One region of the Streptomyces sp. NPDC091280 genome, then DNA from elsewhere that is predicted to be linked to it. Evidence: riboswitches for the same ligand, from Rfam matches in the RefSeq annotation. Region 1 holds a riboswitch; the other holds the start of a gene.

What was found. A riboswitch is a leader RNA that binds a small molecule or an ion and turns the genes downstream of it on or off. The one in region 1 is predicted to bind cyclic di-AMP.
Region 2: it holds a riboswitch for cyclic di-AMP, as region 1 does, so the genes downstream of both, ACIQPR_RS22870 (NlpC/P60 family protein) here and ACIQPR_RS08100 (peptidoglycan DD-metalloendopeptidase family protein) in region 1, are expected to answer to the same signal.

Annotation. Positions count from the first base shown of each region.
Region 1 covers NZ_JBIVUZ010000002.1:327,572-342,865, reverse strand. Annotated here, with positions in the region: gene ACIQPR_RS08125 (hypothetical protein) at 487-873, shown strand; gene ACIQPR_RS08120 (MBL fold metallo-hydrolase) at 1,048-2,256, opposite strand; gene ACIQPR_RS08115 (Glu/Leu/Phe/Val dehydrogenase dimerization domain-containing protein) at 2,512-3,690, shown strand; gene ACIQPR_RS08110 (TetR/AcrR family transcriptional regulator) at 3,735-4,349, shown strand; gene ACIQPR_RS08105 (SGNH/GDSL hydrolase family protein) at 4,951-5,736, opposite strand; gene ACIQPR_RS08100 (peptidoglycan DD-metalloendopeptidase family protein) at 5,940-6,884, opposite strand; cyclic di-AMP (ydaO/yuaA leader) riboswitch at 6,889-7,051, opposite strand; gene ACIQPR_RS08095 (alpha-galactosidase) at 7,353-9,425, opposite strand; gene ACIQPR_RS08090 (tyrosine-protein phosphatase) at 9,684-10,481, shown strand; gene ACIQPR_RS08085 (DUF6126 family protein) at 10,500-10,625, opposite strand; gene ACIQPR_RS08080 (helix-turn-helix domain-containing protein) at 10,622-11,272, opposite strand; gene ACIQPR_RS08075 (aspartate aminotransferase family protein) at 11,347-12,732, opposite strand; gene dxs (1-deoxy-D-xylulose-5-phosphate synthase) at 12,729-14,636, opposite strand; gene ispG (flavodoxin-dependent (E)-4-hydroxy-3-methylbut-2-enyl-diphosphate synthase) at 14,664-15,294, opposite strand, start outside.
Region 2 covers NZ_JBIVUZ010000007.1:371,276-386,569, reverse strand. Annotated here, with positions in the region: gene ACIQPR_RS22910 (beta-galactosidase) at 1-21, opposite strand, end outside; gene ACIQPR_RS22905 (ABC transporter substrate-binding protein) at 154-1,494, opposite strand; gene ACIQPR_RS22900 (carbohydrate ABC transporter permease) at 1,540-2,490, opposite strand; gene ACIQPR_RS22895 (carbohydrate ABC transporter permease) at 2,493-3,419, opposite strand; gene ACIQPR_RS22890 (LacI family DNA-binding transcriptional regulator) at 3,624-4,712, shown strand; gene gndA (NADP-dependent phosphogluconate dehydrogenase) at 4,768-6,237, opposite strand; gene ACIQPR_RS22880 (endonuclease/exonuclease/phosphatase family protein) at 6,415-7,275, shown strand; gene ACIQPR_RS22875 (hypothetical protein) at 7,277-7,735, opposite strand; gene ACIQPR_RS22870 (NlpC/P60 family protein) at 7,938-9,659, opposite strand; cyclic di-AMP (ydaO/yuaA leader) riboswitch at 9,668-9,826, opposite strand; gene ACIQPR_RS22865 (DUF1996 domain-containing protein) at 10,175-12,253, shown strand; gene ACIQPR_RS22860 (glyceraldehyde-3-phosphate dehydrogenase) at 12,341-13,786, opposite strand; gene ACIQPR_RS22855 (SCO5918 family protein) at 13,967-14,281, opposite strand; gene ACIQPR_RS22850 (DEAD/DEAH box helicase) at 14,353-15,294, opposite strand, start outside.

The DNA of each region.
Region 1 (15,294 bases):
GCCATCGCGGTGCCGGTCGGGAGAGCCGAAAAAATCGGCCCCGCGTCGCCCGGCGGACACTCACAGTAGTCGTCAACGCGTCAGGTGCGGTGGGCAGTTGACAAAGTCCCACGGGGAGCGTCCCGCTCTGGTATGAGGCCTCGCACGGCAGACCGATAACCCGCGCGACCGGATGCCGAAGAAGGACAAAGAATCGATCGCCCCTGATCGGAAGCGGTCACGAACGGGCGTCGGGGCGCGGGGAGTTCACTGCCGCCCGGCTCCGCCGCCCGCCCGCCTCGGGACCCGGGACTCGGTCCGACCGGGCGATTTCGACCGATCCGCTCCCTCCTCCGTCACGCTGCCGGTACGTCACGGGCAGTGTCCGCCGGAGGGTCTGCGCCGAGCGTGCGGAACCGATCCTGTCCGGGTGCTGTCCGGACAGGAGTGGCGTCTCTTCTGTTTCTGATATTGGTGCTCTCGCCGTTCGTGACACCGTTCGCGTGCGTGGCCACCGCCGTGGCGCTCGCCTGGCGGGCCTGGCACCGGCGGCCGGTCGACGGATGGTGGCGGCTGCCGAGCCCCGGGACCTGCGGGCTGGTGGCGGCGCTGACCGGCTCGGCCGTGCTCGGCGCGTACGCGTGGGGCGCCATGTCGGGGTTCTACATCCTGGACCCGGACCAGATGTGCGCGGCCCGGGGCGCGGCGGGCGACCACGTGGTGACGCGGCTGACGCTGCCGGTCAGTTCGCAGTGCGTCACGTCGGGCGGCGTGGGCACCGAGCTGGTGCCGGGCTGGGTGAACCCGGTGATCTTCCTGGGGCTCCCGCTGCTGGTGCTCTCACTCATGACGGGGGCCTACACGGGGGTACGCCGGCTCGCCGCCCTGCGGTGACGTGACATCGGCGGGACCAGCCAGGCGGGACCGGCGGAACTGGCGGAACCGGCAGGCCAGGCGGGGCCGCAAGGTCGGCGGGGTCTTGCGAACCCGCCGACGCCCGCTCGCCGCACTGGCCGGAGCGCTCCCGCCCGGCTCCCTCCGGGCCGGCCGGTCGCCCGCCCGTCCCCGTCAGCGCTCGTTGGCCAGGTCGAGTTCCGCCGCGTTCGCCGCCGCCTTCGGCTCCACCCCGACCGGTTCCGCTTCCGCGCTCCGCCAGGGCCGCGCGAGCGTGCCCTCGAACGGTGTCCACCACCGGTCCGTCGACAGCTCGGCGCCGGGCTCGAAGGGCTCGCCCGGGCGCGGAGTGGCCACTGCCTGGCCCGCCGCCTCCGCCGCGTCCGCGGTCCACTCACCGGGCTCGGCCCACGCGTGCAGCGCCAGGTTGAACGTGGCCCAGTGGATGGGCAGCAGCACCCCGTGCGCCTGCCCGCCCTGGAGGTCGAGGTGGGCGCGCAGGCCCTCCTCGGGTGTCATGTGGATGTCGGGCCAGAACTCGCTGTAGGCACCGATCTGGATCATCGTGGCATCGAACGGACCGTGCGCGGCGCCGATGTCCTTGAAGCCCTCGAAGTAGCCGGTGTCGCCGCTGTGGTAGATCCGGTGCTCGTCACCGGCGACGACCCAGGAGGCCCACAGGGTGTGCTGGGTGTTGCGCAGGCCCCGGCCGCAGAAGTGGCGGGCCGGGGTCGCGGTCAGGGTGAGACCGCCGACCCGGGTCTCCTCGTGCCAGTCCAGCTCGCGCAGCCGCTCGGGCGAGACACCCCAGTGCTCCAGGTGGGCGCCGACACCGAGCGGCACCGCGAACAGGGTGTCCGTGTCGGCCAGCGCCTTGATCGTGGGCATGTCCAGGTGGTCGTAGTGGTCGTGCGAGATGACCACGACGTCGACCGGTCCGAGCGCGGCGATCGGCAGGGGCACCGGGTGCAGCCGCTTGGGGCCGGCGAACGGGAACGGGGAGCAGCGCTCGCCCCAGACCGGGTCGAAGAGGACCCGGTGGCCGTCGATCTCCGCGAGGACGCTGGAGTGGCCCATCCACGTCAGGCGCAGCCCGGTGGCGGCGGGCCTGGCCAGGTCGGCGAGGGTGGTGGCGTGCACCGGCAGCGTGCCGTCGGGGGCGCGGTGGACGCGTGCCTCCTTGTCCAGGTAGGCCTTGCCCATGCCGCGCATCGCGCCGCCGGAGGGGCGGACGTTCGTGTTGCCCCCGGGGTTCTGGAAGACCCCGTCCTTGAAGTGGGGCGATCTGCGGATGCGGGCCAGGCGTTCGCCGCTCGGGTCCGCGCCGAAGGCCGCGGGCTGCAACGCGCGGAGCCCGGAGCTCAGGGTACGGATTCCGGTCACGGTCCCTCCAGGTGGAGTCGGTCAGGCTTTCCATTATGGTCGACCCCTGTGACAACGCCGGTGGATCGGCTGGGCGGGGCCGGTATTCCAAGGAAAGACCAAAGTTCCGGCCCCAGGGTTGACGGCGCGGCGCGGAATCAGGTCATGCGTTGACAGGACCCGGCGCCGCTTCCCATACTGACTCGCCGTTCAGTAACCGCCGTCCGGTACGCGCTTCGGCACCCGTCCTGTCGGCCCCTGCCGCGAGGAGTCCGTATGACCGCCCCTTTGATGTCGCTCACCTGGACCGACCACGTCACCGGCCGCCAGGGCTTCCTGGTCGTCGACCGGCTGGTGCGGGGTGTGTCCAGCGGCGGACTGCGGATGCGGCCGGGCTGCACCCTCGACGAGGTGGCGGGCCTGGCCCGCGGCATGACCATGAAGGAGGCGCTGCACTACGACCCGGCGGGCCGGTACATCCCGCTGGGCGGCGCCAAAGGCGGCATCGACTGCGACCCGCAGGACCCGGTGTCGTACGGCCTCCTCGTCCGCTATCTGCGGGCCATGCGGCCGTACGTCGAGAGTTTCTGGACGACCGGCGAGGACCTCGGGCTCAGTCAGGATCTGGTGGACCGGGCCGCCGCGGAGGCGGGGCTCGTGTCCTCGATCCAGGCCGTGTATCCGCTGCTCGACGACGAGGTGGCGGCGCGGCGGCGGCTCGCGGACGCGTTCGCGGTCGAGGTGGACGGGATCGGGCTCGACGAACTGGTCGGCGGCTGCGGGGTGGCCGAGTCGGTGCTCGCCGCGCTGGACCGGGCGGGTGTGCCGTATGCGGGGACGCGGGTCGCCGTGCAGGGCCTGGGCACCATGGGCGGGGCGACGGCGCGGTTCCTCGCGCGCGCGGGGCTGGCAGTGGTGGCCGTCGCCGATGTCAAGGGCACGATCGTGAACCCGGCCGGACTCGACGTGGACGCGCTGCTCGCGGCGCGGGACGCGTACGGCACCGTGGACCGGGCCGTCCTTCGTCCCGGCGACCGCGAACTCCCGGGCGGGGACTGGCTGTCCGTCGAGGCGGAGGTGCTGGTTCCGGCCGCGGTGTCGTACGCGGTCGACACCACGAACCAGGGGTCGGTCACCGCCCGGTGGATCGTCGAGGCGGCCAACATGCCGGTGCTGCCGGAGGCCGAGGAACTGTTGTCGGCGCGCGGGGTCGTCGTACTGCCGGACGTCGTCGTGAACTCCGGGACGAACGCCTGGTGGTGGTGGACCCTGTTCGGCGACATCGGCGCGGACGCGGACGAGGCGTTCGCCCACACCCGGCGTTCGATGCGCGCCCTGATCGAGCTGATGCTGGCCCGCGCGGAGGCCGACGGCACGACCCCGCGTGCCGCCGCGCACGCGATCGTCGCCGACCGGCTGCCGGTCATCGCGGAGCGGTTCGGCTGGTACCGGTGAGGCAGGGGCCGACGTTCTCGCGGGACACGGAATAGGGTGTTCGGGTGGCGAGAGTGCGGTTGGACGTGGCGGAGCGGCGGGCGGAGTTGTTGCGGGCCGCCGTCGAACAGATCGAGGCGCGGGGCGTGGCGGCGGTCAGGATCGCCGACGTGGCCTCGGCGCTCGGGGTGAGCAACGCGCTGGTGCTTTATCACTTCTCGACCAAGGAGAAGCTCGTCGCCGCCGCGTTCGCCCATGCCGCCGAGGACGACCTCGCGCATCTGCGCAGACTGCTGGGCCGCCGTACGACCGCGCTGCGCCGGCTGCGGGCGGCGCTGCGCTGGTACGCGCCGACCGGGCAGGCCAAGGGCTGGCGGCTGTGGATCGAGGGCTGGGCGGCGGCGCTGCGCGAACCGGCGCTGCTGGAGGTGACGCGCGATCTCGACCGGCAGTGGAAGCGGGCGCTCGCGGAGGTCGTCGCCGAGGGTGTGATCGCGGGCGAGTTCGACTGCGCGGACCCGAACGCCGCGGCCCTGCGCCTCACGGCCCTCCTCGACGGCCTGGCGGTACAGATGACGGCGTACGCGGGCGCGGTGTCCCGGACCCGGGCCCTGGAGTGGGTCGACGAGGCACTGGCCCGCGAACTCGGCCTGGAACGGGCGGCGTTGACGGCGTCCTGAGCCGTACGGGGGGTTCGGCCCGCCGTCTTGGACGTCGACACGGGTTGGTGGGTGACGAGGACCGCGGCTGAGTCGGCGCGCGAGGAGGGCCGTGCCATTCCGCGTACTGCTCCCGGACTCCCCCCGGACCCGTCCCGGGCGGTTCATACCGAGGGCAGGTCGGTCCGCCTTCCACCTGGTCGGCGCACGCCGGCGACGAAGACTGCGGCCGAATCCGCGCGCAAGCAGGGCCGCGCTGCTCCGCGTGCCGCTCCACGACACCTCAGGCACGCGCCGGACACGTCCCGGGCGGAGCACACCGGGAGCGGGTCGCTCCGCGTGTCACTCCAGAACGCCCCGCACACGTCCCGGGCGGTTCACCCGGGGCGAGTCGCTCCGCCTCCTACGTGGTTGACACTCGCCTGCGACGAAACCCGCTGCCGAATCCGCGCAAGGCGCTAGGGCAGTGCTGTTCGGCGCGCCGCTCCCGGACACCCCGGACGCGTCCCGGGCCGAGCACACCGGGAGCGCGTCGGTCCGGCCCCCGTGCGGGCGGGGCAGGTGGTTCGCCGTGCCGAGCGGTGGTGGGTGTCTCGGCACGGCAGCCGTATGCGTCGGGCTGTCAGGCCACCCAGTCGATCCGTGTCTTGATGTCGTCGGGCGACAGCGCGCCCTTGGCCTCGACGTGGTCGCCGGAGGACTCGCCGCGCAGGCGGCGGCCGATCCACGGCACCAGGTACTCGCGCGCCCAGTGCACGTCGTCGCGGCGGACGTCGAGCGGGCCGCGCGGCGGGAGCGGCGGCCAGGGCTGGTCCGGGTCGGCCGGGACCTCGACGCCGAGGACCTGACCGGCGCGGAGCGCCACGCGCGTGTGGCCCTCGGGAGAGAGGTGGAGCCGGTCGTCGTCCCAGGCCCGCCGGTCCTGGACCGTCTTCAGGGACCACAGGTCGAGCACCGGGCAGCCGTAGCGGTCGGCGATGGCCCGCACATGTCCGTTGTAGGTGGCGATCTTGCCGCGCAGATGCTTGAGGACCGGCACACCGCGGGTGTCGAAGCCGGTCGTCACCAGGACGGTGCCAACCGCGGAGGTGAGGTCGGCGACCGCGCGTTCGAAGCGCTCGGCGACCTCGTCGGGGTCGGTGCCAGGACGGATGATGTCGTTGCCGCCCGCGCAGAAGGAGACCAGGTCGGGGCCGATCTCCTTGGCCCGGGTGAGCTGGTCGGCCACGATCTGGTCGAGCAGTTTCCCGCGTACCGCGAGGTTGGTGTACGCGAAGTCGCCCTCGGGCCGCCGGTCCGCGAGCAGTACCGCGAACCGGTCGGCCCAGCCGACCATCGCCCCGTCGGGCCCGGGGTCGCCGACGCCCTCGGTGAAGCTGTCCCCCACCGCCACGTACGACCCGATCACTGATCTGTTGTCACTCTTCGAATCGTTAGCCACGGCAACCATAGTTCACCCTGGAGTGTGACCTACGCGATCGTAATATGGGGTTGACGGGCGGTGAGATAAGCCACTTGTAAAGGGTTGTCCAAAGTCGGAATAAGCCCCTGGCCAGGGACGTTGACCCCGGGAACGGTCTCAGCCCCGGCCTCCCGAGTCGGCCGACCGAGTCAGCCGACGGTGACGCCGTGCGAGCGGAGGTAGGCGACCGGGTCCACGTCCGAGCCGTAGTACGGCGTGGTCCGGATCTCGAAGTGCAGGTGCGGGCCGGTCACATTGCCGGTCGCGCCGGAGAGGCCGATCTGCTGGCCCTCGGTCACGGTCTGGCCGGCCGAGACGGACAGCTGCGACATGTGGGCGTACTGCGAGTACTCGCCGTCCGCGTGCCGGATGACGACCTCGTTGCCGTAGGCGCCGTCGTAGGCCGCCGAGACGACCGTGCCCGCGGCGACCGCCTTGACGGTGGTGCCGGTCGGGACGACGAAGTCGACACCCGTGTGATAGCCGCTGGACCACATACTGCCCGCGACGTGGTAGCCGGTACCGATGGTGCCGCCGGTCACGGGGAGGGTGTAGCCACCGGCGGTGCTGGTGGTGTCGGAGCTCTGCGTCGCCGACGTGTCCTTCTTCGACGAGGAGGAAGAGGACGAGGAAGACGACGAAGACGACTTGGACGACGAAGTCGAGGAACCGCTGGAGGACTTGGTGGTGCTCGCGTCCGTGTCCGTGGTGGCCTTCCCGCCGAGGGACAGCTTCAGGCCGGGATGGATCAGCGACGGGTCCGAGCCGATCGCCTCGCGGTTGTCCTGGTAGATCTTCTTCCAGCCGCCGGTGACGTCCTGCTCGTCGGCGATCTTCGCGAGCCAGTCGCCCGCCTTCACCGAATACGTCCTGACGCCCTCGGTCTTCGCCGTGGCCGCCTTCCGCGTCACCGACTTCTCGGCCGCCGGAACGGACTGAACGGCCTTTTCCGGAACGGAGGTCGACGTGGCCGCGTGCGCGCCGCCGGCTCCCATGAGCGGAAGGGCGAGCGCGGCGCCCCCGGTTCCGGCCACGGCTATCGAGCGGGTGAGGCGCTGGGACTTGGGACGGCGGTGCTTACCCTTCGCGGGCATGGCGAATTCCTCTCCGGCGCCTGCGGGGTGAGCTGTCGGGTGCGGGCTGGAGATGCCCGGCCGCGCGCTGGTCGCGGCTTTACCCCAAGCCCGTTCCGGAGACCGGAACAGGCGTACTACCTGTGGGTCCCCCGCTCCTGCCGCATACGGGTGGGTGTGTGCGGAGTCCGGTCGGCGGCAGGATTGGGCGTCCGTCCGGATTGGTGGCGAACGTAAGCGAGGAAGACGCAACGGGACAAGCAGGAGGTTCCACGGTTTTGGGTTTCTTGTGATCTCCTGTGGGAATTCACAGTCACCCTCCGTGAATTCCCACCCGACTTCGCCTTCAATTCCCCTGGAAAAGCATGTCAATTACGTGAACATGACGAGCGACGTACGGTCACGGATATGACGCTGCTCACGTACAACCTCTCAGGTTCCCTTAATCCAGAGCGAGTTGTGACGAAGCCTGCAATTCGGGTAGAAGGCTCAGATACGACGCAGCCGGAGAACCGTCGCATCGAGGTCACCGTGCAGCCCGGTCCGCAGCCCGTGGTGCAACAGCACGGCACCACGGTGGACTTCGCCCGTTTCGAGGCATTCGTACGACGCCGTCGGGTCGAGCCCGCGCAGCCGCAGCGCCGGGACCGGCTCGCCGTAGTGCTGCGCCTGGAGCAGGGCGAGGACCACGCTCTCGTCGCCGCGCGTGTACTGCACGGCGCTCAGTCCGCCGGTCGGCGGGCGCAGCCGGTGGAGGTCGCCGTGCTGCACCAGCGGCCGGATCTCCTTGTAGAGGGTGATCCACTCGCGGGCTTCGGCGAGTTCCTCCTCGGTCCACTCGGAGAGGTCGCCGCCCACGCCGAGCACCCCGGCCATGGCGCTCACGAACCGGAAGCGCAGGCTGCTGACCCGGTCGTTGAGCTGGGTGTTCGGGCTGTCGGTGACCCAGGCGGCCATCACGCGCGCGGGGTGGATCTGGCTGAAGCCGTGCTGGATGGCGAGCCGGTCGAGCGGGTCGGTGTTGTCGGAGGTCCACACCTGGTCCGTACGGCTCAGGATGCCGAGGTCGATCCGGCCGCCGCCGCCCGAGCAGGACTCGAAGGCCACCCCGGGGTGGGCCTCCCGCAGCCGGTCCAACAGGGCGTACAGGGCGCGCACATGGTCGACCCAGAGGCGCTGCGGATAGGCGTCGCCGGGCCAGCCCGCGTCCGTGAAGCAGCGGTTGAAGTCCCACTTCACATAGTCGATCGGGGCGCTGGAGAGCAGCCCGTCGAGCTGCTCCCACAGGTATTCCTGGACGTCCTCGCGGGCCAGGTTGAGGACGAGCTGGTTGCGGAACTCCGTGCGCCTGCGCCCCTCCTGGTACTGCACCCAGTCCGGGTGGGCGCGGTAGAGGTCGCTGTCCGGGTTGATCATCTCGGGCTCGACCCAGATGCCGAACTGCATGCCCAGCGCGTGGACGCGGTCGGCGAGCGGCTTGAGGCCGGCCGGGAAGCGGTCCGGGTTGGGGGTCCAGTCGCCGAGTCCGGCGCGGTCGCTGGTGCGGGCGCCGAACCAGCCGTCGTCGACCACGAACAGTTCGACACCGGCCGCCGCCGCGCGCTGCGCGAGCACCTCCTGCTGCTCCTCGGAGATGTCGAACTGCGTGGCCTCCCAGGAGTTGTAGAGCACCGGGCGGTCCTGGTCGGCGTCCGGCACGACGTACGTCCGCTGGTAGGTGTGCCAGGTGCGGCTGGCGCCGCCGAAGCCGGCGTCGCTCCACAGGGCCGCGAAGAGGGGCGTCGTGAAGGACTCCCCGGGCGCGAGGCTCAGCAGCCCGGACTCGTCGTACCCGGCGCCGCCGGTGATCTGCACGCGCGCGTCCGGGAGTTGGGCCACGGCGATCCGCCAGGACCCCGACCAGCCGAGGGCGCAGCCGTAGACCTCGCCGCGCTCCTCGGTCGCGTCGGTGTCGAGCGCGACCCAGGGGAGGTACTGGTGTCCGGTGTGGCCGCGCCGGCTGCCGATGACCTTCTCACCGTAGGTGAGGGGGGAGCGCACGAGTCGTGACTCGGCGGCCCAGCGTCCGTGCACGTGCGACAGCTGCCAGTCCTCCCGGTCGGGCAGTGTCCAGGTGGCGGAGTCGGCGCGCAGCAGCTCCAGCGGCTCGGTCCCGTCGTTGTCGAGGACGGTCCAGCGCTCGACGACGTCGCCGCGCGTGCGGTAGTGCAGGGTGATGGCCAGTCCGGCGTCGCGGAAGCGGAGGCGCAGTTCGTCGCCGTCCGTCTCGTGGCCGTCGAAGGTCCACTCGGTGCCGCGCCGCTCGGCCGTGCGCACCGACAGGGCGGGGCGGACGAAGCGGGGGCCGCCCTCGACCGGGTACTCCTCGCGGCCGTCGAGCGGGGACTCGAAGGAGGAGCCGCCGGGGAGCGGGCGGGCGGCGAGTTCCTCGGCGTCGGCGAGTGCGATGCGGGGGCCCCAGTGGAGATGGAGCAGTTCGTCGCGTTCGGTGAGATGGACGGCGTAACTGCTCGTGGGGCCGGACAGCACCCATGTACGGCCGTTCTCGGCGGTCTCCAGCATCAAGTCCCTCACAGATTCGAACATGTCCACTCAAGCGTCAACATCATCAAGGGTGCGGGACCCGCGAGGCAACGTCTGGGGAGAAGTCATGGCCTGTGGAAAGTCGCTTCACACGTCCGGGTGAGCGAGGTCGGCCCGGCCCGGCGGGAGACCCTGGTCAGCGCCGTCAACGGCCTCCGGGGCGCGATGTGCATGTCGTATCGTCGACAGGGTGCCCGCCGGTGAGCCGCGCCGCCGGGCCGAGTGGGAGGAGCCCTCGTGACGCAGCAGATTCCGTCGACCGAGCCGGAGTTGTCCGGAGTGCGCAATTTCCGGGACGTGGGCGGGCTTCCGACGGTGGACGGCCGCAGGGTGCGCCACGGCGTGCTGTTCCGCAGCGGCCATCTCGCGCACGCGACCGAGGAGGACGCCGCGTTCCTCGGCTCGCTGGGCCTGCACACGGTCTTCGACTTCCGCAACGCGTCGGACCAGAAGCTGGAGGGCCCCGATGTCGAACTGCCCGGTGTGCGCAACGTGAATCTGCCGCTGTCCGACCCGGCGGACGGCTCCGAGTTCTGGAAGATGGTCCGCGACGGCGAGACGGAGCAGCTGCGCGAGGTCCTCGGCGACGGCAAGGGCGCCGACCGGATGATCGCCTCGTACCGCACGATCGTCACCGAGCGCACCGCCGAGCACTCCCAGGTGCTGCACGCGCTCGCCGAGGACAGCGTCCCCGCGCTGATGCACTGCGCGGCCGGCAAGGACCGCGCGGGCCTGTCGATAGCCGTGACGCTGCTCGCCCTCGGGGTGGAGCGCGAGGCGATCGTCGCCGACTACCTGGAGTCGAACGCCAAGCACCGCCGCTACAAGGTGCGGCGCAGCGACCCCTCCTCGGCGGGCTACACCCCCGAGGTGATGGAGCTGCTGAGCCCGCTCTTCGACGCCCGCGCCGAGTATCTGACGGCGGCCTTCGACACCGTCGAGGAGACCTGGGGCAGTGTCGACGCCTATCTGGAACAGGGGTTGGGGATCACTCCGGAGATCCGGGAGCGGCTGCGCGAGCGCCTGCTCGACTGAACCGGCGCCCGCGGCGGGCTACTTGGCGCCGACCGAGAACAACAGGTAGATGAAGGCCGCGAAGAGGTGGCCCACGGCGATGTAGATGAGCAGCCGTACCCACAGGGCGCGCGGGAACCTGTCCTCGATGTTGTTGCCGCTCATGACGTCTCTCCGGTGATCGGGCCCAGGCACAGGGCGGCCGTGGGACTCTGCAACAGGGTGTGCACGAACAGGACCTCGACGCCGCTCTCGTCGGCGGCGGCGAGCCGGTGCGGGGTGAGCGAGTCGAAGTGCGCGCTGTCGCCGGGCCCGAGGACGTGCGCGGTGTCGCCGAGCCGCAGCCGCAGCCGGCCGGTGAGGACGTGGAGCCACTCCTCGCCGGGGTGCACGCGCACGATGTCGCCCTGGGAGCCGTGGGGGATGCGGACGCGCAGCGACTGCATCCCGCGGCCGGGGGCGCCGGCCTGCCAGTACGTCCAGCCGCCCGCGCGGGTCGGTTCCATGTCGGCGGCGCGTACGACGGCTTCCCGGTCGGTGACCGTCTCGCCGAGCAGGTCCGAGACTGTCGTACCGTAGATACGGGCGAGTGCCAGCAGCATCGGCAGCGAGGGCTGGCGCTGCCCGGTCTCCAGCCGGGAGAGATGGGCGGGCGAGAGCCCGGCCGAGCGGGCGGCGGCCTCCAGGGTGAGGGAGGCGCGGCGGCGCAGGGCGCGGAGCTGGGGTGCGACGGTGGCCGGCAGGTCGTCGGACGGTCCGGCCGGCGGTTCCGGCTCGGTCCCGGGCTCGGCCTCGGTGTCGGAGGGGCTCATGCCTCCATTCAGCCGGACTTTTGCCCCTGCGGCAAATTTCTTGCCACAGAGGCAAAAACCTCGGTTCTCGCGGCTCAGCGGTTGGCGACCGCCTGCTTCACGAGCGTCCTGCTGAAGTCCCACATCAGTCCGCCGCCGCTGTGCGCGTCGTCCATCACGGCCGTGAAGGCCTCGACGAACCGGTCCACCTCGCGCTCGCCGACGATCAGCGGCGGGATCAGCTTGATGACCTCCAGGTGGTCGCCGGAGACCTGGGTGAGGATGCGGTGCCGCTGGAGCAGCGGTACGACCACCATCTGCGCGAACAGGCCCTTGCGGGCGGCCTGGAGCATGGTCCAACGGCTGCGCAGCTTCAGCGACTTGGGCTTGCCGAACTCGATGCCGATCATCAGGCCCCGGCCGCGTACGTCGGCGAGCAGCTCGTACTTGTCGACGAGCGCGGCCAGCCGGGTCCTCAACCGGTCGCCGGTGGCACGGGCGTTGGCGACGATCTGCTCGTTCTCCATGACGGACAGCACGGCGAGGCCGGCCGCCATGGCCTGGGCGTTGGACCCGAAGCTCGCCGAGTGGACCAGCACGCGGTCCATGGACGAGTAGACCTTCTTGAAGATCCAGTCCTTGCCGAGGGTGGCGCCGACCGGCACATAGCCGCCGGAGAGCGCCTTGGCCACGCACACCAGGTCCGGTTCCACGCCGTCCTCGTGCTGGTAGGCGTAGAAGTCGCCGGTGCGGCCGAGCCCGGTCTGCACCTCGTCGGCGATGAGCAACGCCTTGTGGCGGCGCAGGAGTTCCTGTGCGGCGCGCAGATAGCCGGGCGGTGCCTCGTGGACGCCCTTGCCCTGGATCGGTTCGACGACCAGGGCGGCTACGTCGCCCTTCTTCAACTCCCGTGCCAGGGCGTCGAGATCGCCGAGCGGTACGGCGGTGTCGGGCAGCAGCGGGGCGAAGCCGTCGCGGAAGCCGTCCTCGCCGTTGACGGAGAGCGAGCCGGTGGTCAGGCCGTGGAAGGCGTGGTCGCAGTACAGGATCCGCGGCTTCCCGGTCGCGTAGCGGGCGAACTTGAGCGCGGTCTCGACCGCCTCGGTACCGCTGTTGCCGAAGAACACCCGGTCCAGGTGCGGGCTGTGGGTGAGCAGCTTCTCGGCGAGCAGACCGGGCAGCGGCTGGCAGTCGAAGCGGGTGAGGTCGGCGAGCTGGGCGTCGAGGACGTCGTGCAGCGCCTTGCGGACGACGGGGTGGTGGCGGCCCAGGCCCATCACCCCGAACCCGGCGAGCATGTCGAGGTAGTCGTTGCCCTCCGCGTCCCAGAAATAGGCGCCCTCGCCGCGCTCGTAGACCTTGTCGAAGCCGATGGTGTGCAGCATGCGCGGGAGTTGGTGGTTGAGGTACTTGGCGTGCAGTTCGTAGCGCTCGGCTCCGCGCCCGGCCAAGAGCGCGGTGAGGTCGAACTCCTCGGTCATTCGGGTTTCTCCTTGGCTGCGCGGCCGGTCGTGTCCTTGACCGCCAGGCTTGCGCTGATCCGTCCGGCGACCTCGACGGGTGTGAGGCCGATGTCGGCGAGCACCTCGCCGCGTTTGGCGTGTGCGAGGAACTGCTCCGGGATGCCGAACCGCCGTACGGGGACGTCGACTTCGGCGTCTCCGAGGGCCAGCGCCACGGCGGCGCCGACGCCCGCGGCCCGGCTGTTGTCCTCGACGACGGCCACCAGGCGGTGCTCGGCGGCGAGGCCGGGCAGCGCCGGGTCGACGGGTTTGACCCAACGGGGGTCCACCACCGTGCTGGTGATGCCCCGGGCGGCGAGGAGTTCGGCGGCCTGGAGGCAGACGGGAGCCATGACTCCTACGGCGACGAGCAGCACGTCGGGTGTCTCCGCGCCCCGGTGCAGGACGTCGAGGCCGCCGACGCGGTCGATCGCGGGGATCTCCGGTCCGACCGACTCCTTCGGGAAGCGGACCAGGGTCGGCGCGTCGTCCACGGCGACCGCTTCCCGCAGCTGGGCGCGGAGTTGGTCGGCGTCGCGCGGGGCGGCGATCCGCAGGCCGGGCACGACCTGGAGGATCGACATGTCCCACATGCCGTTGTGCGAGGCCCCGTCGACTCCGGTCACCCCGGCGCGGTCCAGGACGAACGTCACCCCGCAGCGGTGCAGTGCCACGTCCATCAGGAGCTGGTCGAAGGCGCGGTTGAGGAAGGTGGCGTAGACGGCGACGACGGGATGCAGTCCGCCGGTGGCCAGCCCGGCCGCCGACACCGCCGCGTGCTGTTCGGCGATGCCCACGTCCCACACCCGGTCCGGGAAGCGCGCGGCGAACTTGCCGAGGCCGACCGGGTGCAGCATGGCCGCCGTGATGGCCACGACGTCCTCGCGCTCCTCCCCGATGCGCAGGATCTCCTCGCCGAACACACTGGTCCAGGAAGGGCCGTTGGAGGGCACGAGGGGCTCGCAGGTGAGCGGGTCCATCACGCCGACGGTGTGGAAGTGGTCCTCCTCGTGGGCGAGGGCGGGTTCGTAGCCGCGCCCCTTCTCCGTGAGGCAGTGCACCAGGACCGGGCCGTGGAAGCGTTTCGCGCGGCGCAGCGCGGACTCGACGGCGCCGATGTCGTGTCCGTCGATCGGGCCGACGTACTTCAGGCCCAGGTCCTCGAACATGCCCTGCGGGGCGAACGCGTCCTTGAAGCCCTTCTTCGCCCCGTGCAGGGACTCGTAGAGCGTGGTGCCGACGACCGGGGTGCGCAGCAGGACGTCCTTGCCCCAGGCGAGGACCTTCTCGTAGCTGTCGGTGGTGCGCAGGGTGGCCAGGTGGTTGGCGAGGCCGCCGATGGTGGGCGAATAGGAGCGTTCGTTGTCGTTGACGACGATGATCAGCGGGCGGTCCTTGGCGGCGGCGATGTTGTTGAGCGCCTCCCAGGCCATGCCGCCGGTGAGCGCGCCGTCGCCGATGACCGCGACGACATGGCCCTTCTCGCCCTGCACCTGGCGGGCCTTGGCGAGGCCGTCGGCCCAGCCGAGCGCGGTGGAGGCGTGGCTGTTCTCGACGATGTCGTGCTCGGACTCCTCGCGCGAGGGGTAGCCGGACAGACCGCCCTTGCCGCGCAGCTTCGAGAAGTCCTGACGGCCCGTCAAAAGCTTGTGCACATAGCTCTGGTGGCCGGTGTCCCAGACGATGCGGTCGACCGGTGACTCGAAGACCCGGTGCAGCGCGACGGTCAGTTCCACCACACCCAGGTTGGGGCCCAGGTGGCCGCCGGTCCTGGCCACCGCGTGGACCAGGAACTCCCTTATCTCTTCGGACAGTTGGCCGAGTTCCGCCTCGGACAGCGCCTTCAGGTCGCGTGGTTGGCGGATGCTCTCCAGAATCGTCACGTCGGGCCCCCTTCGGTCCGTGCTGGTTCAGCTCACGGTGACGGCCGGCTCCCCCGCCGCGACGCCGTCCTGCTCCATCTGTTCGGCGATCTTCATCGCCTCCTCGATGAGGGTCTCCACGATCTTCGACTCGGGCACGGTCTTGACGACCTCGCCCTTGACGAAGATCTGTCCCTTGCCGTTGCCGGAGGCGACGCCGAGGTCCGCCTCCCGCGCCTCGCCGGGCCCGTTGACGACACAGCCCATGACCGCGACGCGCAGCGGGACCTCCATGCCCTCAAGCCCGGCCGTGACCTCGTCGGCGAGCTTGTAGACGTCCACCTGGGCACGCCCGCAGGACGGGCACGAGACGATCTCCAGCCGGCGGGGCTTGAGGTTCAGCGACTCCAGGATCTGGAGGCCGACCTTGACCTCCTCCACCGGCGGGGCCGACAACGACACCCGGATCGTGTCGCCGATGCCCTCGCTGAGCAGCGCCCCGAAGGCGACCGCCGACTTGATGGTGCCCTGGAAGGCGGGCCCCGCCTCGGTGACCCCGAGGTGCAGCGGATAGTCGCTCTGCGCGGCCAGCAGCCGGTAGGCGTTGACCATCACCACGGGGTCGTTGTGCTTGACCGAGATCTTGATGTCGCGGAAGCCGTGCTCCTCGAAGAGGGAC
Region 2 (15,294 bases), on a different contig from region 1:
GGACAGGAGGGTGGAGATCATGGCGGTCCTTCCGGAACTGCACGGGTGGGACGAGTCGATGGTGGATCCGGGCCGGCCGCCGCCGGGCGAGTGCTGCCCGGCGGCGGCTCCCGAGAAGGTGCCGGTCAGGTGCGACCGGCTACTTCGAGCGGGTCACTTGGAGACCGTGAAGCCCTGCTCGTTGCCGTACTTGATGGAGGCGTCCTGCCAGCTCTTCAGACCCTGGGCCAGCGTGGTGCCCGAGATGTAGGCCTTGCCGACGGTGTCGTTGAAGATCGAGTTGGCGTACTGCTGGAAGGGCAGGTACGACCAGTCGGAGGAGACCTCGGCCGCGGACTGGGCGAAGATCTGGTTGGCCTTCTGCCCGCCGAAGTACGCGAACTCCTTGTTCAGGAACGCGGAGGACTGGAGCTGCGCCTTGGTCGCCGGGAAGGCGCCCTGGTCGACCCGGGTCTGGACACCGGCACCCGAGTTGGCGTACTCGACGAACGCGTAGGCGAGTTCCTTGTTCTTGCCCAGCGCGGGCAGGGTGAGGGAGCTGCCGCCGTTCTCCGCGCTGGCCTTGGCGCCCGCGGTCCACTGCGGCATCGGCGCCGCGCGCCAGTCGCCGGAGGCACCGGCCACACCGCTGACGAAGTTGGCGGGCATCCAGGCACCGGTGGTCAGGGTGGCGATGGTGCCGTCACCGAGGCCCTTGTACCAGTCGTCGGTCCAGCCGTTGATGGGCGAGACGAGCTTCTCGTCGAGGAGCTTCTGCCAGGTGTCGGTGTACTTCTTGGCGCCCGCGTCCTCGAAGTTGACCGTCACCTTGGTGCCGTCGACCTTGTAGGGGCGCGAACCGGCCTGCCACAGCATGCTGGTGGTGAAGCCCGCGTCACCGGCGTCGTTGGCGATGTACGCCTTGGGGTCGGCCTTGTGCAGCTTGCGGGCCGCGTCGACGTACTCGTCCCAGGTGGTCGGGACGGCGATCTTGTACTTGTCGAAGACCTTCTTGTTGTAGAACATCGCCATCGGGCCCGAGTCCATCGGCAGGCCGTAGACCTTGTCGCCGTCGCTCACCGCGTTCCACGGGCCGGCCGTGTACTTGGAGGCCAGCTTGTCGGCGCCGTAGGGGGCCAGGTCGGTGAGGCCCTTGGTCAGGGAGTACTGGCTGACCGCGAAGTACTCGACCTGGGCGACGTCCGGGACGCCCTTGCCGGCCGAGATCGCGTTCGACAGCGCGGTGTAGTGCTTGTCACCGGACCGGTCGCTGACCAGGTTGATCTTGACCTTCGGGTACTTCTTCTCGAAGTCGGCCGCGACCGTCTTCAGCGTGGGCTCCCAGGCCCAGACCGTGACCGTGCCGCCCTTCTTCAGGGCCGCCTGGATGTCCGAGGCGGAGACGGCCTTGGTGCTGGAGCTGTCGTCGTCCGAGCTGCCGCACGCGGTCGCGCCCAGGGAGAGGACGGACAGGAGGGCGAGGCCGCGCAGCAGGCGGCCGGTGGTTCTGCGCATGGAGGTGCTTCCACTTCTTCGTGGTGGGACTTTTCGAGGGTTGGGTTATTCCTTGACGCTTCCGGCCGCGAGACCGGACTGCCAGTACTTCTGGAGCAGCAGGAAGGCCGCGATCAGCGGCACGATGGTGAGCAGCGAACCGGTGATCACCAGGTTGAAGATGACGTCACCGCCGATCGTCTGGGCCTGCGAGTTCCAGGCGTCCAGGCCCAGGGTCAGCGGGTACCAGTCGGGGTTCTTGAGCATGATCAGCGGCAGGAAGTAGTTGTTCCAGGTCGCGACCGTGGTGAACAGCAGGACCGTGACGACACCGGGGGCGAGCAGCGGCAGCGAGACCTGGAAGAAGGTGCGGATCTCGCCCGCTCCGTCGATCCGGGCGGCTTCGAGGAGTTCGCCGGGGATGGCCTCGGTGGCGAAGACCCACATCAGGTACAGGCCGAACGGCGACACCAGGGACGGGATGATCACCGCCCACGGGGTGTCGGTCAGGCCCATCTTGCTGAACATCAGGAACGTCGGCACCGCGAGGGCCGTACCGGGGACCGCGACGGCGCCGATGACCACGGCGAAGATGCCGCGCTTGCCGGGGAAGTTGAACTTCGCCAGCGCGTAGCCGCCGAGGATCGCCAGGAAGGTGGCCCCGCCGGCGCCGAGCACGACGTAGAGCAGGGTGTTCAGCAGCCACCGTACGAAGATGCCGTCGTGGTAGGTGAACGTGTCGTGGATGTTCGACCAGAGGGCGAAGTGGTGCGCGAACCACAGGCCGTTGGAGTCGGCGAGCCCCGACTGGGTCTTGGTGGAGCTGATGACCAGCCAGATCAGCGGCACCACGGCGTAGACCATGATCAGACCGGTGAGAACGGTCAGCAGCACGCTGCGCCTGGGGCGCCCGGGGCTGTGCTTCTTGCGGGGGGTGCGCAGCCGGGGCGCGCTCCGGGAGCCGCCGCCGGACGGTGCCGTCGCCGAGGCGGAGGCGGTGGTGACGGGGGTGCTCATGGTCAGGCTCCCTTGCGCATGCCGCGAAGCTGCACGACATAGGCGATGACCATGGTGATCAGGCCCATGATGATCGCGACCGCCGCGGAGTAGTTGTGCTGCTGGCCGTTGAAGGACAGCGAGTACGTGTAGAAGTTCGGGGTGTAGTCCGTGGTGATGGCGTTGCGCGCGATCGGCCGCAGGATGCTCGGCTCGTTGAAGAGCTGGAAGCTGCCGATGATCGAGAAGATCGTCGCGATGACCAGCGCGCCGCGGATCGCGGGGAGCTTGATGGCGGTGATGACGCGGAACTGCCCGGCGCCGTCGATCTCCGCGGCCTCGTACAGCGAGTTCGGGATGACCCGCAGCGCGGAGTAGAAGATCAGCATGTTGTAGCCGACGAACTCCCAGGTCACGATGTTGCCGATCGACGCCAGCACCAGGTGGGTGGAGAGCGGGTCGGGCAGTGTGACGCCGAAGGCGCTGTTGATGTCGCCCACCAGACCGAACTGGGTGCCGTACATGAAGCCCCACATCAGGGTGGCGACCACCGCGGGCACGGCGTACGGCAGGAAGATCGTGATCCGGAAGAAGTCCCGGCCGAAGAGCCGGCCGCTGTCCAGGGCGAGGGCCACGAACAGGGCGATGCCGAGCATGATCGGCACCTGGACCAGCAGGAACAGCGAGACCCGCTCCAGGGAGGACCAGAACTGGTCGTCCTGGAAGGCCTGGGTGTAGTTGTCCAGGCCGACGAAGTGGTTTCCGCCGATGAGCTGGTCCCGGTACAGGCTGAGATAGATCGAGTACACGATCGGAGCCAGGAAGACGAAGGCGAAGACCGCCGCGAAGGGGCCGATGAAACCCCACCCGGTCCAGGAGCGGCGGTCCCGTTTGGCCGTTGGCCGGACCGGGGGCCGTGTCTCGGCCACGGGGGGCTGAAGCGTCGTCATGTAGTTCCTCGCTCGTCCATCTCGGAACCGGCGTCACACGCCGTCGCGATGGTTGCGTAAACATCCAGGTCCGAGACGGTCTCGGCCTGTTATGTTTACGTAAACATCTGATGGCGGCATGTCTACACTGCCCCAATGTCGGTGGTCAAGGGCCGTTTGGTGAAACGTGCCCCACGCAATCGGATCGATAGGGGAGGGAGACGGGTGGACACAGCGCAGAGTGCCTCGGCCGGCACCGAGGAGCCCCGCAGACGCGGCGGAAAACGGTCCGTACGGCGCGCCCCGAGCGCGTCCATGGCCGATGTCGCACGACTGGCCGGCGTTTCCTCGCAGACCGTGTCGCGGGTGTCCAACGGTTACGCGGGTGTGAACGAGGAGACCCGGCAGCAGGTTCTCGCCGCCATGAAGGAACTCGGCTACCGGCCCAACAGCGCGGCCCGCGCCCTCAAGCGCGGTGAGTTCCGCACCATCGGCGTGATCACGTTCAACCTCTCCACCACCGGCAACATGCGCACCCTGGAGGCCATCGCCACCTCCGCCGCGCACGAGGGCTACGCCGTCACGCTGCTGCCGGTCGCCGTCCCCACTCAGGACGAGGTGCGCGGCGCCTTCTCCCGGCTCGGCGAACTCGCCGTGGACGCCGTCATCGCGATCATGGAGGTCCACCTCCTCGACGCGGCGACCATCTCGCTGCCGCCACACGTCCAGGTCGTCGTCGCCGACTCCGACGCGGGCGACCGCTACAGCGTGGTCGACACCGACCAGAACGGCGGGGCACGCGCGGCCGTACGCCATCTCCTCGACCTCGGCCACCGCACCGTCTGGCACCTCGCCGGACCCCAGGAGTCCTTCGCCGCCCAGCGCCGCGCCGACGCCTGGCGCGCCGAACTCACCGACGCGGGACGGCCCGTGCCCGCCGTGGTGCGCGGCGACTGGTCCGCCGAGTCCGGCTACCGCGTGGGCCTGGACCTCGCCCAACAGACCGACTGCACAGCGGTGTTCGCGGCCAACGACCAGATGGCCCTGGGCCTGCTGCGGGCCCTGCACGAGCGCGGGCGGCGCATCCCCGAGGACGTCAGCGTGATCGGCTTCGACGACATCCCCGAGGCCGGTTCCTTCCTGCCGCCCCTGACCACCGTCCACCAGGACTTCGCCGAGGTCGGCCGGCTGTGCGTGCAGGGTGTGCTGCGGCGCATGCGGGAGCGCGGCGACCAGCACGGCACCACCCTGGTGCCGACCGAACTCGTGGTGCGCGCCAGCACGGCGGCGCCCGCTCTCGCCGGGGACGAGTAGCGGGCGCGGGATCGCTCCGGCCCGCCTGAACGGGCGGGCCGGACAAGGGAGTTGCTCAGGCCGTCGTCTCCGGGCGGCCGGGCCGGGACCAGTGGGTGTGGAAGCTGCCGGAGCGGTCGGTGCGCCCGTAGGTGTGGGCGCCGAAGAAGTCGCGCTGCCCCTGGAGCAGGGCGGCCGGCAGCCGTTCGGCGCGCAGCGTGTCGTAGTGCGACAGCGCGGCGGAGAACGCCGGGACCGGGATGCCCCGGCGGGCCGCCGAGGCGACGACCTCGCGCCACGGGACCTGCGCGTCGCCGATCTCGCGCGCGAAGGTCTCCTCGCCGAGCAGGCTGACCAGCCCCGGGTCGGCCGTGTAGGCGGCGCGGATGCGGTTCAGGAAGGAGGCGCGGATGATGCAGCCGCCGCGCCAGATCCCGGCGACCGCGGCGAGGTCGATCGACCAGCCGTACTCGGTGGCCGCGTCCTGGATCATCTTCCAGCCCTGGTCGTAGGCGATGACCTTCGAGGCGTACAGCGCCTGCTCGACCTGGGCGGTGAAGCGCTCGGCCTCGGTGCGGCTGAGCGGGGGAGTGGTGCCGCCGGGCAGCCCCCGGTAGGCGGCGCGCAGGTCCGCCTGGCTGGAGGAGGCGCGGGCGAAGGTGGCCTGGGCGATGGCGGTGACCGGCGAACCCAGCTCCAGTGCGGTCTGCACGGTCCAGCGCCCGGTGCCCTTCTGGCCCGCCGCGTCCTTGACGATGTCGACGAACGCCCCGCCGGTCTCCGCGTCGGTGTGCGCCAGGACCTCGGCGGTGATCTCGATCAGGTACGAGCCGAGCCGCCCCTCGTTCCAGCGGCGGAAGACGTCCGCGATCTCGGCGGGCGGGTAGCCGCCGACCTGGCGCAGCAGGTCGTAGGCCTCGGCGATGAGCTGCATGTCCGCGTACTCGATGCCGTTGTGCACCATCTTCACGAAGTGCCCGGCGCCGTCCGTCCCGATGTGCGTGGAACAGGGCTCGCCGTCGACCTTCGCGCTGACCGACTCGAACATCGGACCCAGCACGGCGTACGACTCCGCCGAGCCGCCCGGCATGATCGACGGGCCGTTGAGCGCGCCCTCCTCGCCGCCGGATACCCCGGCGCCGACGAAGTGCAGGCCCTGTTCGCGCAGGGCGGCCTCACGGCGGCGGGTGTCGGCGAAGTGCGCGTTGCCGCCGTCGATGATCATGTCGCCGGGCTCCATCAGCGCGGCGAACTCGTCGATGACGGCGTCGGTGGCCGGACCGGCCTGCACCATGATCATCAGGCGGCGGGGGCGTTCGAGGGCGGCCACGAACTCCTCGGCCGTCTCGGCCGGGACGAAGGCACCCTCGTCGCCGTACTCCTTCATCAACTCGTGGGTGCGGTGCGGCGAGCGGTTGTGGACGGCGACCGTGTAGCCGTTGCGGGCGAAGTTGCGGGCCAGATTGCGGCCCATCACACCCAGGCCGGTGACGCCGATCTGCGCGGTGGCGTCGGCGGCGGAGCTGTTCGGTGCGGATGCGTTCATGGGGTGCCTGTTCTCCGAATTGGTGACGTGGCGGGTCGGCGCGGGGCGCCCATGACCGCTGGTACGTGCGCGATGGCGGATTGACTCGAAATTCCGCGTGATTGGGAGCGATCTTGTCGACCGCCGCACGGCGCGGACCGCCGGATGCGAAGATCGCTGCCCTGGGAGGGAGCGGCCATGGGCGAGACACGGGTGCGGTGCGCGACGTTCAACGTGCTGCACGGTCAGCTGATCCGTCCCGACGGCCGTCCGGCGGCCACCCGCCCCGAGGACCCCGCGGAGCCCCTCGCCGAGGCCGTCGCGTCCCTGGACGCCGATGTGCTGGCCCTCCAGGAGGTCGACCGCTTCCAGGAACGCTCCGGCCGCCTCGACCAGGCGGCGGTCGCCGCCGAGGCGCTGGGCGCCCGCGACTGGCGCTACGCGACGGCCCTGCACAGCCGTTTCGTACCGGACCGCGGCTGGGTAACCGACCCGTCCCAACCCGCGCTGCGCGTCCACGGCCCCGACGCCCTGGAGCCCGAACTCCCTTCCCAGGGTGTCGCGTTGCTCACCCGGCTGCCGGTCCGCGAATGGCGGGTGCTACGGCTCTCCCCGGGCCCGCTGGCCGTGCCGCTGAGGGTCGCCGGGCGGGCCGCTCCCGTGCTGGCCCGCGATCAGCCCCGGGCCGCGCTGGCCGCCGTACTGGAAGGCCCGCAGGGGCCGTTCACCGCGGTGGCGGTGCATCTGTCCTTCGTGCCGGGCTGGAACATCGGCCAGCTCCGCGCCGTGCGCCGCTGGATCGAGGAGCTGCCCCGACCCCGGGTGCTGATGGGCGACTTCAACTTCTTCGGCGCCCTTCCCCGGCTCACCCTGAACGCGACCGCGCCACGCGGCTGGCGGAGTGCGGCCCGGCAGGCGACCTTCCCCTCGCACCGGCCGCTCGTCCAGCTCGACCACATCATGACGGCGGGGCTCGGCGCGGACGCGGTGGGGGCGGTGGACGTGCCGCGGGCGGAGATCTCCGATCACCGGCCGCTGGTGGTGGACCTGTCGCTGTGAGTCAGTTCCACAGCGGGTAGGTCACGGTGTGCTGGAACTTGTCCGGCCGCGCCCCGGGGTACGTGAGGGTGATCTCGCCGTACTGCCGCAGCCCCGGATGCCGCTTCCAGGTCTGCGCGGAGTCCAGCCGCACGGTCACCGGGAAGGAGTGGAACCTGCCTGCCGCGCAATAGGGTTTGCAGTCGTTCACCACGTTCACGCCCGTGGCCGTCGCGGAGTCGGCGTTCCAGTCCGTCCAACGCAGCTGTGTCAGACGGCTGTTGCCGTCGCCGCAGGCCAGCATGAAGTCGGTGGGACGCACCTCGGGATGCCACAGGCAGTCGACCAGCACGGTGTCCCGGAACTGCCGGTGGGCGGTCACCGGCGCCGTGTCCTGGGCCGCCGACGAGGTGCCGACGGCCGGCCCGAGCAGGGCGGCGGCACAGAGCGTGACGACTCCGACCATGGTGTGCTTGTACATGTCCGCTCCCGGCCGCCCGATCGTCCTCGTCGCCCCGCACCCGCACCGGCGGTGGCCCGCCTGCCGGGGCGCGGTCGTCGTGTCCCTCTCGACGCTACGACCGTGCTCCAGGATGCACCACTCGTACGGGCCGCCGGCACGGTTGGCCGGGAGTGATCCGAGGTGTGCGGTCGGGGCCGGGAAATGCCCGGCCCCGACCGGATCACGCGGGGCGTACGGCGCCCCGGATGGCGGCGGAACCGGCGTAGAAGATCGACTCCTCGCGGATCGGAGTGCCGGGGCTCGGCGCGTGGATCATCAGTCCGTTGCCGGTGTAGAGGCCGACGTGGTCGACGCTGTCGTAGAAGAAGATCAGGTCGCCGGCGCGGATGTCCGTGAGCGGGACGAGGGCGCCCGAGCCCGACTGTTCCTGGGCGGTGCGCGGGAGCAGGACGCCCGCGGCCTTCCAGGCGGCCTGGGTGAGGCTGGAGCAGTCGTACGCGTCCGGTCCCGCCGCGCCCCACAGGCAGGGCCTGCCGATCTGTGCGCGCGCGAAGGCGAGGGCGGTGGCGGTCTTGCTCTGGGTGCCGGCGTCCGGTGCGGTGGGGGCGGGAGCGGGGATCACCGCGACGGGCGCCGGGGCCTGGACCGGAGGGAGCGTGACTTCCGGCGCCGGGGGCGCGAGCGTGGGGGCGACGGACGGTGCCGCGGCGAACGAGACCTCGGGGGCGGGGGCGGTCGGCTGCCACTGCTGCTCCGGCGGGCGCCAGGACGGCTCCGGCGCGGGCTGCCAGGCGGGCTGGGGCGAGGGCTGCTGCGGGATCAGCGGTATCTGCCCGGTGGACCAGACCGGTTGCTCGGCCACGACCGGCATCTGCCCCGTCGACCAGAGCTGTTGCTCGGTCACCGCAGGGAACTGACCGGTGGACCAAGTCTGTTGCTCCGCCACCACCGGCATCTGGCCGGTCGCCCAAGGCTGTTGCTCGGTCACCACGGGCATCTGGCCTGTCGACCAGGGCTGTTGCTGGGTCACCACGGGCATCTGCCCCGTGGACAACGCGGCCTCCGGGGTGGACCAGGCCGTCTCCGGGGGCGGCCAGGTGGCGCCCGTCGGCGTGGCCTCGGTGCGCGGCGAGCCGATCGACGGGAGCAGATCCAGGCTCGCGGTGAGCGGGTCGAACGCCGCCGCGGGGGCGGTCGCGAACTGCTGTGGTGCCATGACGCGCGAGGCCGGCATCTCGACGGCCGGAGCGGGCGGTACCGGCGGCAGGTCGAGGACGGTCGCCGTCGGCGTCTGCGCCATCTGGGCCTGAGCCATCTGTGCCATCTGGGCGAGCTGCGACATCTGCGGCGGCTGCGGTGCTTGCGCCTGCGGCACCTGCGTCTGCGTCATCTGTGCCAGCTGCGGCATCTGTGCCGTCATGGGCGACTGCTGAGCCTGCGGTGCGGCGGGCGGCAGCGCGGCGATGGGTGCCGGGGCCGACTCCGGTGCGGAGGGCGTGAGTTGAGGTGCGGTGGTGGTGCCCATGGTCAGCTCGGCCATGGCGCGGCCGGACTGCGCTTCGAGCGCACGGCCGGCGCCCTCGGGCTCAGGACGCCGTTCGGGCCGCTCGGAGCGTTCGGGGCGGGACTCGGCCGGGCGGGCCTGCGCCCTGCCGGGCGGCAGGGCCGCCGGTACGGTCGGGCCCAGCTGGGTGCGGGCGCGGTCGAACAGCTGCCGGGTGACGGCTTCGACGGCGGGGTCGGAAGGACGTGACGCGCTGGGGCGGGATTCGACGCGCTTGCGCGGTTTCCCCGACATCGCACGCGTGGCGTTGTAGGTCCCGGTGGCCGTCTCGGCCCTGTCGTAAAGGGAGTTGATCCGCCGCTGGACTTCGTCACGGCTGGGTCGGTCTTCCACGGTGGGGCCACTGCCTCCGGTGCGCGTACCTCGTTCTGCCGGCATGGCAGACGTGCTCCTTCCGTATCGCGCCTACCGGGTTAGCTGTCGGGTTCGGGCGGCGATCACGGAAGGTTTGCCCTACGACCCTTGCCCACAGGGGCAGTTGGGTCGATTCACCCCAAGTCGGTTGGGTCCCCGGCTCCGGTTGCCGCGAGCGGCGCGCCGGACTCAACGCAAGCCGCGCGGCCCGGCGCTGATCGCCGGAGTAGGTCGTACGGCCTGAGCGTCAACTTAGCCAACGTGTGTGCCTCGTGTGAAGGTTGAAGCGCGATATGTCCGATACGTTTTTGTGACCTTTACCTCGCCCTGGTGCACCGAAGGGCCGGGTGGCCGCCGGGTCGGGTGATCCATAAGAGGTCGCTATGAATTTCTGGGACGGTTGAACACACCGGGTTCCGGCTCCGTATTGGGTCGGGGGATTTCCATGCCGGGACGAGCCGGGCCGACCGATACGCGTAGGAGCAACTTCCTTGGCACGCAACACGCGCAGACGCCCCACGGGCGCACGACGCGCGACGATGGCAGCAGTCGCCCTGATGCTGGGCGGCGGAGGACTGGTGGCGGCGAACGTCTACGCGTCGGCGTCCGAAGGCGGTTGGGGCGGTGACTCCGCCCAGCAAGGGTCTCCGGACGCGGCGTCGCGCGGCGCGACGATCGACTGCCCGGACATCGGCACCCAGTTGACGACGGTGCCCGCCGGGGCGAAGACCGACGTCGACAAGGAACTCGCGCTTCTGGACCAGCAGATAACCGAGGCCTACCAGAAACTCCAGGACTCCAGGGACGCCATCCGGCAGGACGCGTCCTTCGCCGACAACGCGATCATGAATCCGCTGAAGGAGAAGCGGGCCGCGACCATCGGGCGGATCGACGACGCCATCGGGCGCGTCGGGGACCGGCCGCAGGGACTCGACGCGCTCGCCGCGTGCACCCTGATCGCACCCAAGAACGACACCGGCGACCAGGGTGACCAGGGTGGCGACGGCGGCGATCAGAGCGCCGGTTCCAGCGCGAGTGCCAGTGCCGGCGGCCAGGGCGGTCAGGGCCAGCAGGGCAACGGGCAGTCCACCAACGGGCCCGTCGCCTCGGACTACGCGGACATCACCTCCGTACAGCCGAACGTGAACGCTCCGCAGGAGCAGGCCAACGCCTCGCGCGGTACGTTCGTCACCGCCTGCGGGGTGAACGCCAACGGCCTGTTCAACTCGGACAACGTGATCGTCGCGCCCGGTGTCTCCAACGGCGCGCACCACTTCCACGACTACATCGGCAACCAGTCCAACAACGCCTTCGCGAGCGACCAGGATCTGGCGAACGCCGACACGAGCTGTGAGAACCCGGGCGACAAGTCCACTTACTACTGGCCCGTGTTGCGCCTCCAGAACGGCAAGCAGGAGAGCGACGCCGACAAGCCCGGCGGCGGCACCGAGGGCAACTCCGGTGAGATCGTCACGGCCAAGCAGGTCACGCTGACCTTCGAGGGCAACCCGCAGAGCAAGGTCGTCGCGATGCCGCGCCTGCTACGCATCATCACCGGCGACGCGAAGGCCTTCGTCAACGGCCCGGCCAACGCCAACGCCTCCTGGAGCTGCACCGGGTTCGAGGACCGGCAGCTCAAGGACAAGTACCCGCTGTGCCCGGCGGGCAGCGACGTGGTGCGCACCTTCAAGTTCCAGAGCTGCTGGGACGGCCGCAACATCGACAGCGCCAACCACCGCACCCACGTGGCCTTCGAGGCCGCGGACGGCGCCTGCCCGGCCGGCTTCGAGGCCATTCCGCAGCTGGTGCAGCGGATCGTCTACGCCGTCGACGCGCCGAGCCTCCAGGACGGCGGCAAGACGACCCCGCTGTTCGCGGTGGACTCCTTCCCCGAGCAGCAGCACAAGCCCGTCACCGACCACGGCGACTTCATCAACGTCTTCGACGAGGGCCTGATGAACGACATGGTCACCTGCATCAACAACGGCCAGAAGTGCGGCGCCGGCACGGACAACGACCCGGGATCGGGCGGCGGTTCGGGCAACGGTGGTGGCAATGGCGGCGGCAACGGCAACGGCAACGGCAATGGTGCGGGCGGCGGTTCGGGTGAGCCGCAGGAGTCCCCGACGGCCACTGAGTCCGCTACGCCGACGGCCACCGCGACCGCGTCCGACGAGCCCGCGGGGAACGGCGGCAACGGCGGGAATGGTGGGAACAGCGGAAACGGCGGCAATGGCGGCAACGGTGGCGGCGACGACCAGCCCACCGCCGAGCCCACCACGAGCGCTCCGGACACCGCGACCACCGACCCCGGTTCACTGACCACCGCGGTCGCGATCCCCAAGGCCGACACGAAGACCGAGGGCGCCAAGTCGACGCCGACGCAAGGCGGTTCGGACGACAACGCGGCCACCGGCGGTGAGGTCGGGAGCGCCGTGCAGACACCGCCCGACACGTCCTCGGGCGGCGAGAGCTACGCGGCCGTGGGCCCGAACCAGCCGCAGGCGCAGGGCGGTCTGGCCGAGACGGGCGCGAACCTGTGGCCGGCGATGGCCGGAGCGCTGCTGCTCGTCGCCGGATTCGTGGTGCTGTACCGGGGCAAGCGCAGCACTCGCTGACACCCCCGCCCGGCTGTGACCGACGACGGCCCGGCCGCCCCCTCACGGGGGTGGCCGGGCCGTCGTGCGTACCGCGTGGCCGGACGGTCAGACGGCCGGTGCCGGGTACGTCGGGTACTCGACCCCGGAGACGTGCTGCACGACCCGGACGACCTGGCAGGAGTAGCCGAACTCGTTGTCGTACCAGAGGTAGAGGATGGCGTTGTCGCCGTCGACCTTGGTGGCGCCCGCGTCGATGATCGAGGCGTGGCGCGAGCCCATGAAGTCGCTCGACACGGCGTCGGGGGCGGTGGTGAAGTCGATCTGCCGCTTGAGCGGGGACTTCAGCGAGACGTCGCGCAGGTGGTCCAGGACCTCGGTGCGGGTGGTCTCGCGGCCGAGCCGCAGGCTGAGGATGGCGATCGAGACGTCCGGCACCGGGACCCGGATCGAGCTGCCGGTGATCGGCGCCTTGAGGTCCGGCAGCGCCTTGGCGACGGCGGACGCGGCACCGGTCTCGGTGATCACCATGTTCAGCGGCGCCGAACGGCCGCGACGGTCGGCCTTGTGGTAATTGTCCAGCAGGTTCTGGTCGTTGGTGAACGAGTGCACGGTCTCCACATGGCCGCGCAGCACACCGTACTCGTCGGCCATCGCCTTCAGCGGCGGCACGATCGCGTTGGTGGTGCAGGACGCGCAGGACAGGATCTGCTCGTCCGGCTTGATCGTGTCGTGGTTGACGCCGTGCACGATGTTGGGGACGTCGCCCTTGCCGGGCGCGGTCAGCACGACCTTGTCGATCCCGGGCCGCAGATGCTGCGAAAGCCCTTCCCGGTCACGCCACTTGCCGGTGTTGTCGATGAGGATGGCGTCCTTGACGCCGTACGCCGTGTAGTCGACCTCGGAGGGGTCGTTGGCGTAGATCACCTTGATCTCGTTGCCGTTGGCGACGATCGTGCCGCTGGCCTCGTCGACGGTGATCGTGCCCTGGAACTGGCCGTGGATCGAGTCGCGGCGCAGCAGCGAGGCGCGCTTGACGATGTCCTGCTCGCCGCCCCGCCGTACGACGATGGCGCGCAGCCGCAGTCCGTTGCCCGAGCCGGCCTTCTCGATGAGCAGGCGGGCGACGAGACGCCCGATGCGGCCGAAGCCGTACAGGACGACGTCACGTCCCTCACGGAACGCGATCTTGTTGGCGCCGGTGGCACCCGCGACGGCCTCGGCGGTGAACTGCTCGGCGGTCAGGCCGCGTTCGTCGCCCCGGTGGGTCGCGGCGAGCATGCCGATGTCGATCTGGGAGGGACCCAGGTCGAGCGTGGTGAGGGCCCGCAGATACGGCAGGGTCTCGGTGACGGAGAGTTCCTCGCCGTCGATCTGGCGGGCGAACCGGTGGGTCTTGAGGATGCTGACCACCGACTTGTTGACCAGGGAGCGGCTGTGCAGCAGGACCGTGACGTCCCGCTCGCGGTGCAGCTTCCCGATCATCGGGATCATCGACTCCGCGATCTCCTCACGGTTCTTCCAGTTGGTGAACGAGTCCTCGTTGACAGGCACAGGTTTCTCTTTCGAGCTAGACGGCGCTCATATGCTAACCCGCTGTTCATCCGTTCTTCGGACGGGGGTGCCGCCCGGCCCCTGGGCCGCCGCCAGAAATGCCGTGAGGGCCCTGCCGACGCTCGTCGGCAGGGCCCTCACGGGGGTGGTACTGGTGTCGCTCAGTGCTGGTGCCGGCCCCTACGAGTCCTGGGGCACGCTGCCGCCCAGCAGCGCCGACGCGTTCTCGAACGGCGTGAGCGTGTGCACCGGCACGGCCTCGGGCACGGCGTGGCAGGTGAAGCCGAGCCGGGTCATGGCCCGGACGACCTCGCCGCTGGTGAAGTCGCGCGGGTCCTGCCGGGTGACGAGCCGCCCCACCTGCTTCACGGGGTAGCGGCGCCGCCCGATGGTCACGGACTCACCCGTGACCAGCTCGGGCTTGATGCCCTTCATCGTCTCCAGCACGCCCTGCTTGGTGAGCTCGAAGGGATACCGGGCGATGACACAACGCATGTTGCCTCACAGAGAGAAGGAGTGACCGTCCGAACAGGCCCGTGGAGAGCCGGAGTTGAGCGCTGCGAGCCTCAGGCCGCCGGGCCGAACGACGAGCGTCGCTGCCCTCGGCCCGCGCCGCCGCCGGCACTGTTGCCGCCGTTGCCGCGACGGGCCGTGCCGCCGCCGGTCCGGCCCTCGGTGGAGGGACGGCCGCCACGACGGCCGCGCGACGACGAGGAGGTGCCGCGGCGGGTGCGCTCGCGCTGCTCCACGACCGGTGCGGCGATGACGACCGGGACGCCGGAGGGGGCCTGGGCGCCCGTGATCCGGGTCAGCTCCTCCTCGCCCGACCGCACCGAGGTGACCTCCGGGGTGACACCGGCCGCGGTCATCAGGCGGGTGAAGTCACGGCGCTGGTCGGGAGTGACCAGCGTGACGACACTGCCGGACTCGCCCGCACGGGCCGTACGGCCGCCGCGGTGCAGATAGTCCTTGGGGTCGGTGGGCGGGTCGACGTTGACGACCAGGTCGAGGTTGTCGACGTGGATGCCGCGGGCCGCGACATTGGTCGCCACCAGCGCCGTCACGTGCCCGTCCTTGAACTGGGCGAGGGTGCGGGTGCGCTGCGGCTGGGACTTGCCGCCGTGCAGCCCGGCCGCGCGGACGCCGTTGTTCAGCAGGTGCTTGACCAGCTTGTCCACCGCGTGCTTGGTGTCCAGGAACATGATGACGCGGCCGTCGCGTGCCGCGATCTCGGTGGTCGCCCGCTGCTTGTCCGTGCCGTGGATGTGCAGGACGTGGTGCTCCATCGTGGTGACCGCGCCCGCGGAGGGGTCGACGGAGTGCACGACGGGGTCGGTCAGGTAGCGGCGGACCAGGAGGTCCACATTGCGGTCCAGGGTGGCCGAGAACAGCATCCGCTGCCCGCCCGGCTGCACCTGGTTCAGCAGGCCGGTGACCTGGGGCATGAAGCCCATGTCGGCCATCTGGTCGGCCTCGTCGAGGACGGTGATGGTGACGTTGTCCAGCCG